3 regions of the Vibrio parahaemolyticus genome follow, and region 3 is predicted to be linked to each of the others. Evidence: predicted binding sites of a transcription regulator. Region 3 holds the regulator's gene; each other region holds the start of a gene.

Region 1 (4,686 bases), on a different contig from region 3:
ATTGATCAACGCGATGTTTTCGACCACGCGATCTTCTTCGTAAATCACACTGCCATTTGTACTTACTGTATCGAGAGAAGAGCCTTTATCATTAATCCCAATCGCGACCATAGGAACATTGCGCTTGGGGTTCTGAAAATAATTTCTGACGAAACGCATGGCTGCGTCGTCAGAGATAATTACACCATCAAATTCATAAGCTCGATATTTAAACCGAAGATAACTCGCCATTTGTTGCAAATAGCCTTCGGAATGAACACGCTTCGCGTCCAAATATTCAATGGATAGTTTGACTTCGCCGTCAGTTTGCTTGAATCCCTTTTCGATTCCCGCCTGAATGTCATTAGTCCATTGATAAGACGGATCATAGGAGTGAAGCACGAGAACTCGTTTGAGCTCCCAATTTGTTTCCTCTGCTTGTACGGCAACCGTGCCTATGTATAACACAAGAGTGAGAAAACGCGCTAAACGCTTAACCATTTTTTACCCAGCCGAACCAATGCAATGCTGCATATAGTAGCGCTTCATTTTTAAATGAAGCCGATATTGATCAACTTTCTATTATAATTGTGTCACATAATTTGTGATCACTATTAAGTCTTTTCGCAATATCCGCTGAAAACTGTTGTTTATCTAAAGATTGAGAAACGGCCACGTCAGAAATCAGCGTGTTACCTTCATAGCTACTCGCAATGGCGGCACCCACCGGGTTGCCATCTTTAAAACCAACGTACAACTCAAAATCCGGCGTTAAGATAATTTGGGTAAGGTATTCAACTATCATCTCTTGGTCATACTGTTCTTCCCAACGTTGAGACTGAAGAATCGAAAACATAATAGTCAGTCGATGAAAATCCACGAGGAAAATGTCATCAGCCTGCAAATTCGCTTCGCCTTCCAACAAAGAGTCTTTAGCGACGATTTGGTATTCTTGAGCATTTGTTGCTTGGAAATAGGTTTCGCGACCTTTCAAGCTTTCAGGAGTGGGAAATTCAACTTCGACGAGATCGTGCAGCCACGCATTTTTGCGTTCGATGCTGGCTAACTGCTGTTCATTCATTTGAGTACCTTAAATATCTCAGGCTACAGAGTAGTAGCGAGTCAAAAACGAGGGCTGTATATGAGCCATCACGCCAATATTCCGAAAACCTAACAGGGTTTTCTATATCGCATTGACTCAACTCTTAAACATGAACTCGCTTTGAAGCGGTACATTAGCATGAAGCCCTTAACAAACCTAGCTAAAGTCCTGAGGTTGCGCCAAATTTTGTTTTAGATGCCAACGTCTGATAGATTGAATCTATATATTTTTCTAATTAAGGACGGAATAATGAAAAAACGTTTGCTTGCTTTAGGTTTGGTTACCATTCTTGCTGGCTGTGGCAACGATGAGGTTGGTGATGTGTCTTTGGGTATGTTTACTATGAAAGACATAAAACTGAATACGCTCGTAGACCCTGAAGTTCCAGGCGTTACTTGTCATGTAGCGAGCATCGAAGCGGACTTCAGTTTAGCGGACCCAAGCGACAGTTCAATTTCTTGCCGTCAAACTGGTGAAATTACACCGGAGATGATTACTAAAATTGATAAGAGCAAATCAGGTGAAGTGGTATTTAAAAAGTCCAAGAGCGTTTTCTTCAAGTCGATGAAGATTCGCCGTATTTATGATCCAGAAAATCAAACCTTGATGTACCTTTCTTACTCAACTAAAGAGACATCAGGCAGCTTCAAACACAGTCTATCAACTGTACCTCTTTGGGGTACGAAAGCTTACATCCAACCGACTGAAGCTAAGCTAAGATAAATTAAGCTCAATTCGCTTACGAATTCGTCAGCCCGCTGCATTTTTCAGCGGGCAAATTTCTTTGCAATAAAACACCACGATTTTCATTTTTTTGTGATACAATCCCGCCTCTTTTTTTCTCACTCAAGAACAAGCATGAAGTTTCCTGGTCAGCGTAAATCTAAACACTACTTCCCAACTCACGCTCGAGATCCATTAGTCAACCAAATTCGACAAGCGCCTAAGCTATACCGCCCAACCATTGTCGGTGTTGGTCAAACCATCGTAGATATCGAAGCTCGTGTGGATGATGCGTTTCTAGAAAAATACAACCTAAGTAAAGGACATTCTCTTGTTCTTGAAGAGAGCAAAGCAGATGCATTGTATGAAGAATTAGTAGAGCAAGGGCTGATCACACACCAGTACCCTGGCGATACTATTGGTAACACGCTGCACAATTATTCTGTTCTAGCAGACAGCAAATCTGTATTGCTTGGCGTAATGTCAAAGAACATTCAAGTGGGTTCTTTCGCCTACCGCTACCTTTGCCGTACGTCTTCACGCATGAACCTAAACCACCTACAAACGGTAGATGGTCCGATTGGTCGTTGCTACACCCTTATCTCTCAAGATGGTGAACGTACATTCGCGATCAACGAAGGTCACATGAATCAACTTCTTCCAGAAAGCATTCCTGAAGAAGTATTTGAGAAAGCTTCTGCGCTTGTTGTTTCTTCGTACCTAATGCGCGGTAAAGAAGAAGACCCAATGCCTAAAGCAGTACAACGTGCGATTGATTTTGCCAAGAAGCACGATGTACCTGTTGTTCTTACTCTAGGTACAAAGTACGTGATTGAAGGCAATGCGGAATGGTGGCAAGAGTACATTCGTGAAAACGTATCTGTTGTGGCTATGAATGAAGAAGAGGGCGCGGCGCTTACAGGCGAAAGCGATCCACTCGCTGCTGCGGATAAAGCACTTGAGTGGGTAGATCTTGTTCTTTGTACTGCCGGGCCAAACGGTCTTTATATGGCAGGTTACACTGACGAAAAAGTGAAACGTGAAACTACACACGATATTCTTGAAAGCTCTATTGAGGAATTCAATAAGTTTGAGTTCAGCCGCGCAATGCGCAAAGAAGATTGTGTGAATCCAATGAAAGTGTATTCACACATCGGTCCATACCTTGGTGGCCCTCTAGAAATTAAGAACACTAATGGCGCGGGTGATGCTGCACTATCTGCACTGCTGCATGACATGGCTGCAAACTCTTTCCATCAGAAAGAAGTGCCTACTTCAGAGAAACACGAAGTACGCTGTCTGACGTATTCATCACTTTCTCAAATTTGTAAATACGCGAACCGCGTGAGCTACGAAGTGCTAACTCAGCACTCTCCTCGCCTATCGCGAGCTCTGCCAGAACGCGAAGACAGCTTAGAAGAGACCTACTGGGATCGCTAAGAAGGTTAGCTTTAGAGCAAAAAATATACTTAGGTCACCGTTTGGTGGCCTTTTTGTTTTGATCTAGCGCAGTATTTAGTGGATTTTGTTACTATGTAGCACGCGAAGGCGCACGAACTTCTTTACACCTAATTTTTAACCAGTATTATTCTTGCGCAAACGTTTGCGCAACAACAATACAGTCTACATAGATTGCTTGATGTTGAACGCCGCGTGTTAGCCATATTTGGGAGTATCCATGCAGTCTGATATTGAAATTTGCCGAAACACACCGTTATCTTCCATCGATGTTATCGCTGAAAAAGCAGGTCTTTTGCCTGAAGAATTTGATACGCACGGAAAATACAAAGCCAAAGTACACCCTAAGTGTTTAGCCCGCCTGAATGATAACCAAAACGGCAAATTGGTTCTGGTCACCGCGATTACCCCTACTCCACTAGGTGAAGGTAAAACCGTGACAACCATCGGCCTTGCGCAAGGGCTGGCGAAGCTACAGCAATCCGTGATGGCATGTATTCGACAGCCATCAATGGGCCCTGTCTTTGGCATCAAAGGTGGTGCCGCAGGTGGCGGATATTCCCAAGTTGCGCCAATGGAAGAGCTCAATTTGCATTTGACGGGTGATATTCACGCCGTTACGGCTGCACACAACTTAGCGTCTGCAGCTTTAGATGCGCGCTTATTCCACGAGCAGCGCGAAGGATACGACGCCTTTGAAGCTCGAACTGGTTTAAAAGCATTAAGAATTGACGTTGAAAGCATTACTTGGAAACGCGTGATGGACCACAACGACCGTGCACTTCGCATGGTCAAAATTGGTTTGAACGAACAAGGCAAAACCATCAACGGATTTGAGCGTAACGAAGGGTTCGATATTTCAGCCGCATCCGAATTGATGGCCATTATTGCGTTGGCAAAAAATCTTAAAGACTTACGTCAGCGCATTGGCAAAATTGTGGTTGCTTATGATCTCGACGGTCAGCCTATCACCACAGAAGATTTACAAGTAGCGGGTGCGATGGCCGTAACGTTGAAAGAAGCCATTGCACCAACATTGATGCAAACGCTTGAAGGTGTCCCTACTCTGATCCACGCAGGCCCTTTTGCTAACATTGCGCATGGCAATTCTTCTATTATCGCTGATGAGATTGCGTTAAAACTTTCGCGTTACACGGTAACTGAAGCAGGATTTGGCTCTGACATGGGATTTGAGAAAGCCTGTAATATTAAAGCAGCGGCTGCCAACAAAGCGCCTGACTGTGTGGTGATTGTTGCGACGTTAAGAGGCCTTAAAGCGAACTCCGGCCACTACGACTTGCGCCCTGGCATGGCAATTCCAGATTCGATTTTCTCGCCTGACCAAGCGGCATTGGTAGCCGGGTTTGAAAACTTAAAGTGGCACATCAAGAACGTCCATAAATATGGAATCCCAGCCGTTGTTG
Region 2 (4,686 bases), 390 kb from region 3:
CGCTTACAGATTGCATCGAATGCTTCCATATGCTCTGGCGCAACCGCAAGAACGTAACGTTCCTGAGATTCGTTACACCAGATTTCCAGCGGGCTCATGCTCAATTCATCATTTGGTACATCACGTAGCTGGAACTTACCGCCACGCTCGCCATCGTCACAAAGCTCAGGAAGTGCGTTAGAGATACCGCCCGCGCCCACATCGTGGATAAATGCGATTGGGTTCTCTTCACCTAACTGCCAACAACGGTCGATAACTTCCTGACAACGACGCTCCATCTCTGGGTTTTCACGTTGTACTGAAGCAAAGTCCAGATCTTCTGCTGACTGACCAGACGCCATTGAAGACGCCGCACCGCCACCAAGACCGATGTTCATTGCTGGACCACCAAGTACGATTAGGCTTGCACCAACTGGGATCTCTTTCTTCTGCACGTGTTCGTCACGGATGTTACCCATACCACCAGCAATCATGATTGGCTTGTGATAACCACGCACTTCTTCACCTGCGTGAGAGGTCACTTTCTCTTCGTAAGTACGGAAGTAACCCAGTAGGTTTGGACGACCAAATTCATTGTTGAATGCAGCGCCGCCCAGAGGACCTTCAAGCATGATGTCCAGTGCGTTTACGATACGACCCGGCTTACCGAAGTCCGTTTCCCAAGGCTGTTCAAAACCAGGAATACGCAAGTTAGACGTTGTAAAACCAACCAGACCCGCTTTTGGCTTACCACCGATACCGGTCGCGCCTTCGTCACGGATTTCACCACCAGAACCCGTTGATGCACCTGGCCAAGGAGAGATAGCCGTCGGGTGGTTGTGCGTCTCTACCTTCATCAAGATGTGCGCATCTTCATGGTGGTAAGTGTATTGACGAGATTTCGGATCTGGGAAGAAACGACCCACTTTAGAACCCGTCATTACCGCTGCATTATCTTTGTAAGCAGACAGAACATGGTCTGGTGTCGTTTCGAATGTGTTTTTGATCATCTTAAACAGAGACTTCTCTTGGTCGACGCCATCGATAGTCCAGTCTGCATTAAAGATCTTATGACGACAGTGCTCTGAGTTCGCCTGAGCAAACATCATCAGCTCGATGTCGTTAGGGTTACGACCTAACTTAGTGAAATTCTCCACCAAGTAATCAATTTCATCTTCTGCGAGTGCCAAACCAAGGGAAACGTTTGCTTCTTCAAGCGCAAGACGACCGCCCGCTAAGATATCAACATGCGCCACAGGCTTTGGCTCTGCGACTGTAAACAGCGCTGACGCGGCTTCAAGTTCTGTGAACACCGTTTCCATCATGCGGTCGTGAATTAACGCTTTGACAGCGTCAACTTGAGCTTCTGATAGAACAACTGAAGATTCTACGTAGTAAGCCGTACCGCGCTCCAGACGCTTAACAGTGTCCAGACCACAGTTAATAGCGATATCGGTAGATTTAGAAGACCAAGGCGAGATAGTGCCTGGACGAGGCGTTACAAGAAGTAGAAGACCTTCTGGCTCATGCTCTTCAATTGTTGGGCCGTAAGTTAGTAACTTTTCAAGTTTTTCTAACTCTTGGTCATCAAGGTCAGACTTTAGATCTGCAAAATGCATAAACTCGGCATAGATGCCAGTTACAGGCAGATCTTGTTCACGACAAAGTTCCAGTAGTTTATTTACACGAAACTCAGAAAGAGCTGGGGAGCCACGCAAAATTCTCATGTGCTTAGGTCTCTTATGCAATTGATTAAGGTGATATTGGAATAAATTCAGACACTTAACTTAATCTTTATCGAACCTATGCCGATTCCACCTCGTCATTGCGAGCGCATTATATAGCAATTGTTTTTGTGATGTAACATCAAAAGCAACCGTTTGCGTCATTTTTTTTGTCAAATTTGAGTTGTAGCCGAAATGTCGATAAAACACACAATGTCGCACTCTATCTGTCCGATTCACTTTGCCCCATCTCCACGCTTTGATATAAAGACCACTAGAAATTTTCTGAGATGTACCGATCAATGCAAATACGCCACTTCAACCGACTCAAGCGCAGCGTTCTACTTTTTGCTTCTGTGCTACTACTTTCTGCCTGCCAAATTGAGTCGCAGCCGAAAAGTGAATTCGAGAAAATCCAAGAGCGCGGAGTGCTACGCGTTGGCACGCTCAACAACCAACTCTCGTACTACATTGGTCCTGATGGCCCTGCGGGTTTGGATTATGAGCTGGCGCGTAAATTTGCAGAAGAGTTGGGCGTAAAGCTAGAAATCAAACCCGCTTTCAGACAAGCCGACCTTTTCCCTGCCTTAAAGAAGGGCGACATCGATATTATTGCTACGGGGCTTAATCAAACCTCACAAGCCGTCAAACGTTTTAGACCTGGCCCTGCTTATTATTATGTAAGCCAGCAAGTGGTCTACAAAAAGGGCCAGCTTCGTCCTCGTGATATTGAGCAGCTTATCGAGTATCAAGCATCCAAAGACAGTCAATCAGAAGAAGACGTGAATGCTGGCGCGCAAACATTGAAAATTGTCGAACAGTCTCAATATGTTCCGACACTGACGGCATTGAAAAAGCAGTATCCTGAATTGCAGTTTGAAATCGTGGGCGATGCTGACACTCGCGATTTACTGAAACATGTATCGGCTGGAGAACTGCGTTTCACCGTCACTGATTCCGTAGAGCTGTCTCTCGCGCAACGCCTGTATCCAGATTTAGCACTTGCTTTTGAGCTCACCGAAGATCAACCAGTATCATGGTTTACTCGCCGCTCAGAGGATGAGAGCTTGTATGCGATGCTGATTGAGTTTTTCGGCAATATCAAACAATCTGGCGAGCTAGCTTCTCTTGAAGAGAAGTACATTGGCCATATTGAAGCGTTTGACTACGTGGACACGCGTGCCTTTATTCGTGCTCTTGATGATAAGTTGCCGAGATGGGCCCCGCTGTTCCAAAAATACAGCGAAGAGTTTGATTGGCGTTTAATCGCGGCTTTGGCCTACCAAGAATCTCATTGGAAACCAAAAGCAAAATCGCCTACGGGTGTTCGTGGCATGATGATGCTGACTTTACCAACTGCGAAAAGTGTTGGTGTAACCGATCGTCTAAACCCAGAACAATCTGTTCGTGGTGGTGTGGAATACCTGCGTCGCATTGTCGCTCGCGTACCTGATACGATTAACGAACATGAAAAAATTTGGTTTGCATTGGCATCGTACAATATTGGTTATGGCCACATGATGGACGCGCGTCGATTAACCAAGGCACAAGGTGGCGATCCAAACGCATGGGCAGATGTAAAAGACCGACTACCGCTGTTACGACAAAAGCGTTACTACAGCCAAACTCGTTATGGCTACGCTCGTGGAGACGAGGCACGAAATTACGTTGAAAATATTCGACGCTACTACCAATCAATCATTGGGCATGTCAGCCAAAAGCCTTCCATTGATGAAGATACGGATGATCTACAGGTTATCCCACCGCTAAATCCAGAGTTGCTTGTTTCTGGTGCGGTGGAAACCATTGCAAAAGAAGTGTCTGGTGCCTCTGATGTCACCAATGACGTCGATGAAGATTTAGACCAAGAAGAAGAATAAACACGCAAAAAAGACGAGTGTGAAGCTCGTCTTTTTTGTTGAGTCCAAGGTAGAACTTATCTAAAATCCGATGTTCCGATCCAGACCAGTCATCATAGTAAGTGCATACAAACGTGATTGGTCAACACCTTACTGCAGCGTCCATACCCGTTAATTGATGCTTGCGGAATAAATCGGTTCGGTTGGTTTCCCTCTCTCCTAATTTGAAGTGACTCCATCACTAGAATGTCATCCACAATGCAAAGTAGATGCAGCGTGCGCTGTATCGCGAGAGGGTGTTTGTAGTCTTGTCTGCAGGAGGTTCGGATATGAGAAGACGTAGAGTGCAGTCAAAGCGTTTGAATAAGACAGTGGCTGCGATTCGCCGCAAGCGAAAGCTGACAACGATGAAAAAGAAAGTCAGCTCACGCAATCGTGTATTCGTTCACTTAGTAAATCACTAAGAACTTAAAGCAAACATCTACGCACCCGTAGATGTTTGCTGAACACAACTCACCAACTTAATCTTCTTGCTTACCTTCTAACGCTTTTTTCTCTTGTTTCTTGGCCTTAATTTCTTTGCGACGACGCTTGAAAAAGGCCTGCAACTGCTCACGGCACTCATCTTCTAACAGCCCTTTTTCGACCGTTGCGTAATGGTAAGCCGCTTGGCTCTCAAACAAGTTCAATACCGTACCAGCCGCGCCAGCTTTAAGATCTGGCGCGCCAAATACCACGCGTTTCACTCTGCTGTGCAACAGTGCTCCTGCGCACATCGGGCAAGGCTCTAGTGTGACATAGAGAGTGGTGTCTAAAAGTCGATAGTTTTCTAACACAGCCCCAGCGTTACGTAGAGTCTGAATCTCCGCATGTGCTGTTGCATCATGAGAGCAGATAGAGCGGTTCCAGCCTTCTGCAATCACTTCTCCATCTTTAACTAATACCGCTCCCACAGGCACCTCTCCTTCCAATTCAGCTTGTTCAGCTAATGCAAGTGCACAGCGCATAAAAATTTCGTCTTGTGGGGTAAATTGATGCTCAGACAAAAGGGCTCCAGAAAGGAAGGTAACTATGAATAGAGAAATATTACCACCAACATCGCTTTCACTACAGCAGGACATAAG
Region 3 (4,686 bases):
CACCAACATCGCAATTAAGCCGCGCGGCGTTGATGCGATTAACGGAAGGCATTCGTATTTTGCGTATGTACCCAGGCGCAAAGCTAATTTTATCTGGTTATGATGGTGGCTCTGAGATCAGCCATGCTCGTATGATGGCAAACGTTGCTTTGGCATTAGGTGTTGCAAAATCCGACATTATTTTGTTAGAAGACGCAAAAGACACGTGGGAAGAAGCAAGACAAGCCGCCGCTTTTGTTCAACAAAAAGAGATTGTGCTAGTCACGTCAGCGAGCCACATGAGCCGTGCGCTGTACGAGTTTAACGCAGCTGGAATTAAACCCATCCCTGCTCCAACGAATTTCTTAGCGATAGACGAAGTTAGCCAACCGTGGGACAAGTATTCACCTAAAGCTCGCTACCTTGAGCAAACTGAACTGTTTTGGCATGAATACCTTGGTAGCGTTTGGCAAAGACTGCGTGACACCGTAGGGCAAACGCCGATGGTGGAAGCGGAATAAACCCGATTTATAAACACAAAAAAGGAGAGCATTGGCTCTCCTTTTTCTTTACTGCTTGTCTGATGGTGATTAATCACCTGCGAACATATAGCCTTCACCGTGAACGGTCACAAAAATTTGTGGGTTCTTAGGATCAAACTCCATCTTAGCGCGCATGCGTCGGATAAGAACATCGATCGTACGATCATTTGGAGCATCAACTCGATGACTGATCATATTCAAAATACGTTCACGACTCAGCACTTGATTCGGGTAAGACGATAACGCCACCAAAAGCTCATATTCTGCTTTGGTTAGTTTTACTGGCTCACCATTACGGCTAAGTGCTCGACGCTGAATATCGAATGTCCACTCACCAAAGCGAACAATGTGTTCATCGTTTGTTTCGCTTGCCGCTTTACTTGCTCCACTTCGTGCCGCAGAAATGCGCCACAGTAGATTTTTAACTCGAACTAGTAATTCCCTTAGTTCAAAAGGCTTTGTCACATAATCGTCTGCACCCATCTCTAGGCCTACGATTTTGTCGATGCTATCCGTGCGTCCTGTTACCAATATGATGCCGATGTCTGATTGACTGCGTAGCTCACGCGTAAGCATTAGGCCGTCTTCGCCCGGCAAGTTAATATCCAACATAATAAGGTCGACATCACCGCCTTGCAGAACTTCGCGCATCTCCGCGCCACTTTCTGCTTCGCTAACTTTGTAACCTTCATTTTGGAAATATCCCGCAAGCTTACTACGAGTTACAACATCATCTTCTACGACTAATACGTGATAGCTCATTTACACCACTTTCTGTCTTCTTATTATCCAAGACGTATTCTATTCATAACTAGTAACATTTCTAGTCATAGATACATTAAAAAGCAAGATTTAGCGTTTTTATTGATTCAAAACAAGCTTGCCCATCACTGTTAATAAGTGCACACAATTCAACATAATCAACAATAATTATAGTTACTGCTATTCATCTTATTTGATTACACTTAGGGGATATCCCTAATTGACTTTATGATGCAATACTCGAAGCATCCTTCAGGAGCCAAAAATGCAAGAAGTGAAAGCTTTTAATGAAAAGCGTGCTGAAATTTACTGGTGGTTTTCGAGCTTATTCGCTAAAGAACTCAGCGAAAAAGAACTAGAAACCTACCACAGTGTTGAAATTCGCAGTTTTTTAGCGGGCTTAGGTGAGAACGAATCACTCAAGCCAGCCGTTGATAGCCTAGTTGATGCCCTAAACCGACTCCAAGACCGCAATGATGCTCAACTAGAACTTGCAGCAGATTTTTGCGAGCTGTTCTTAAAAACAGATAAGTATGGGTCACTACCGTACGCTTCTATGTACATTGGTGAATCAGGCTTGCTCAATGACAAACCTGCAGAAGAGATGGAAAAACTGATGGCAGATTTTGGGGTTCAGGTAGACGAAAACCTCAAAGAACCAGCAGACCATCTTGCTGTTGAATTGGACTTTTTGGGCAACATGATCATTCGCTCAAATGAGTTAGAGCAAGAAAAACATATGGAAGAGGCTTTCGTTAAACAAAACGATTTCATCCAAAATCAACTCATGTCTTGGTTGCCAAAATTTGCTGAAAAATGTAAGCAATTTGATGAATTTGGCTTCTACTTAAGCGTTGCGCAACTATTAATTGCATTTTGTAAACTGGACAGCGCTTACCTTCTTGGTGAATAATCACCGCCTATTTTTAGGGAGCCTGCCTGTCGGGCTCCCTATTTTATTCGCTTGCTTTTAATCTGGCTCAAAGACGTTCGTTCATTTAGCAGTCAAAATGTGACTTCAAATACACAAAACTCTTGCTGAAAATATTGCCAGTCAGCCCACATAGGGCTAAAATGTGAACGCAAACGATTAAATATGATTTATATGTAAACCGCTGAAATATAGCGGTTTTTGTTTTTTATTAATAGGTTGATGACCACTTCCTCATATTTAATAGGAAGCCGAGTACCTTCAACCAAGTTGCTACAAATCTTTTTATACCGATTTCGGTACAACCGCTGCCTACTAGAATAGACACTACTGTTGTTGTGGTGTTTAGTTTGCGCAAAAAACTAAGCGTATGGTTGTATTCACTACGGTATTAAGTAGCTCGATACAGGACATCATTTATGGCCACTATAAAAGACGTTGCTCGCTTAGCCGGCGTTTCTACTACCACAGTTTCGCACGTTATTAATAAGACACGTTTTGTTGCAGAAGCAACCCAAGAAAAAGTAATGAAAGCGGTTGATGAGCTTAACTACGCACCAAGCGCAGTTGCTCGTAGTTTAAAATGCAACTCAACTCGTACTATTGGTATGTTGGTAACACAGTCAACTAACCTATTCTTCTCTGAAGTGATCGACGGTGTAGAAAGTTACTGCTACCGTCAAGGTTACACATTGATCTTGTGTAATACTGGCGGCATCTACGAGAAACAGCGCGACTACATCCGCATGCTTGCTGAGAAACGTGTAGATGGCATTTTGGTGATGTGTTCAGATCTAACCGAAGAACTAAAAGAGATGTTAGATCGTCATTCAGACATCCCGAAAGTTGTGATGGATTGGGGCCCAGAGAGTTCTCGTGCGGACAAGATCATCGATAACTCTGAAGAAGGTGGCTACCTAGCAACTAAATATCTTATCGATAACGGCCACACTGACATCGCCTGCCTGAGTGGTCACTTTGAGAAACTTGCTTGCCAAGAGCGTATCGCTGGTTTCCGTCGTGCCATGGCTGAAGCAAAACTGCCAATCAATGAAGATTGGATTCTTGAAGGTAACTTTGAATGCGATACTGCGGTACTGGTTGCAGACAAGATCACCGCGATGGAAAAACGCCCTACTGCAGTATTCTGTTTTAACGATACCATGGCACTTGGCTTAATGAGCCGTCTGCAACAAAACGGCATCAAGGTTCCAGATGACGTTTCTGTTATCGGTTACGACAACATTGAACTTGCAGAGTACTTCTCACCACCGCTAACAACGATTCACCAACCTAAACGTCGTGTGGGTAAAAATGCGTTTGAGATCCTACTTGAACGCATTAAAGATAAAGAACACGAAAAGCGTGTGTTCGAGATGCAACCAGAGATTGTTATCCGCAACACCGTTAAGAAACTTAATTAAATGAACACAAGCGCCCTTAGGGGCGCTTTTTTTTATTAAAAAAATAACACTTCCCGCACACTTTGCCTCATTCTTAAAAACAATAACTTCCATAAGTTACTGTTTTCTTTACATGTGAATTATTAATTCCCGCTTCTTTTCAAACATTAAATACAATTCTCAATTATGAGTACCCATGCACAAAATGGCATTATTTATTGAATCAAGATCACGTTTTAAAATCTAAAGTGTGATGTTAATTCAATATACGAAGTATCCTCATCTGGTCACGCACAGGGCAAACCATCCGAAAGGGTGGGACGCAAAGCCTCCGGCCTGAACCATAGTAGTATATGGAAGGTAGCGGGGTTACCGATGGCAAGTGTGCAACCAATGTCTTTACCCTTTAATGACATTGCCTTTGCGCACGTTTGCTACTCTCTCGGACCTGACTTTTGGTGGCGTAATATTAATTACACCGAGATAACAAAACATGGATAAACCGATACTCAAAGACTCTATGAAGCTATTTGAGGCACTTGGTACTATCAAGTCGCGCTCAATGTTTGGTGGCTTCGGACTTTTCGCTGATGAAACGATGTTTGCACTAGTGGTAAACAACCAGCTTCATATACGAGCAGACCAACAAACTTCATCTGACTTCGAGACACAGGGTCTAAAGCCTTACGTTTATAAAAAACGTGGCTTCCCAGTCGTTACTAAGTACTACGCTATTTCCAGCGAACTATGGGAATCTAGCGATCGCTTAATTGAAGTAGCGAAAAAATCCTTAGAAAACGCCAAACTTGAGAAAGAACAACAAGCGAGCACTAAGCCTAATCGCTTGAAAGATCTGCCAAATCTGAGATTGGCTACAGAAAGAATGCTTAAGAAAGCGGGTATTGATTCTGTTGCTCAACTTGAAGAAGAAGGCGCACTAAGTGCTTATAAAGCGATCAGAGACACGCACTCCACCACAGTTAGCCTTGAGCTACTTTGGGCCTTAGAAGGTGCTATTAACGGCACACACTGGAGTGTGGTTCCCCAGTCTCGTCGTGAAGAATTAATG

The links. Region 3 encodes PurR, which represses purine synthesis genes. Its sites were predicted from a motif close to TNANGNAAACGTTTNCNTNA; they were not measured.
Positions count from the first base shown of each region.
Region 1: the regulator PurR is predicted to act here: its motif matches at 3,396-3,415, upstream of DYB02_RS24520 (formate--tetrahydrofolate ligase).
Region 2: the regulator PurR is predicted to act here: its motif matches at 1,848-1,867, upstream of purL (phosphoribosylformylglycinamidine synthase).

Region 1 covers NZ_UHIL01000002.1:1,648,739-1,653,424, reverse strand. The annotation lists gene DYB02_RS24545 (HD domain-containing phosphohydrolase) at 1-480, opposite strand, end outside; gene DYB02_RS24540 (hypothetical protein) at 551-1,060, opposite strand; gene DYB02_RS24530 (CreA family protein) at 1,331-1,804, shown strand; gene DYB02_RS24525 (inosine/guanosine kinase) at 1,940-3,244, shown strand; gene DYB02_RS24520 (formate--tetrahydrofolate ligase) at 3,483-4,686, shown strand, end outside.
Region 2 covers NZ_UHIL01000001.1:887,927-892,612, reverse strand. The annotation lists gene purL (phosphoribosylformylglycinamidine synthase) at 1-1,706, opposite strand, end outside; gene mltF (membrane-bound lytic murein transglycosylase MltF) at 2,006-3,583, shown strand; gene DYB02_RS25865 (hypothetical protein) at 3,892-4,026, shown strand; gene tadA (tRNA adenosine(34) deaminase TadA) at 4,084-4,608, opposite strand.
Region 3 covers NZ_UHIL01000001.1:1,273,278-1,277,963, reverse strand. The annotation lists gene elyC (envelope biogenesis factor ElyC) at 1-500, shown strand, start outside; gene torR (two-component system response regulator TorR) at 570-1,283, opposite strand; gene torD (molecular chaperone TorD) at 1,549-2,196, shown strand; gene purR (HTH-type transcriptional repressor PurR) at 2,634-3,638, shown strand; cyclic di-GMP riboswitch class I at 3,905-3,994, shown strand; gene DYB02_RS06490 (TfoX/Sxy family DNA transformation protein) at 4,111-4,686, shown strand, end outside.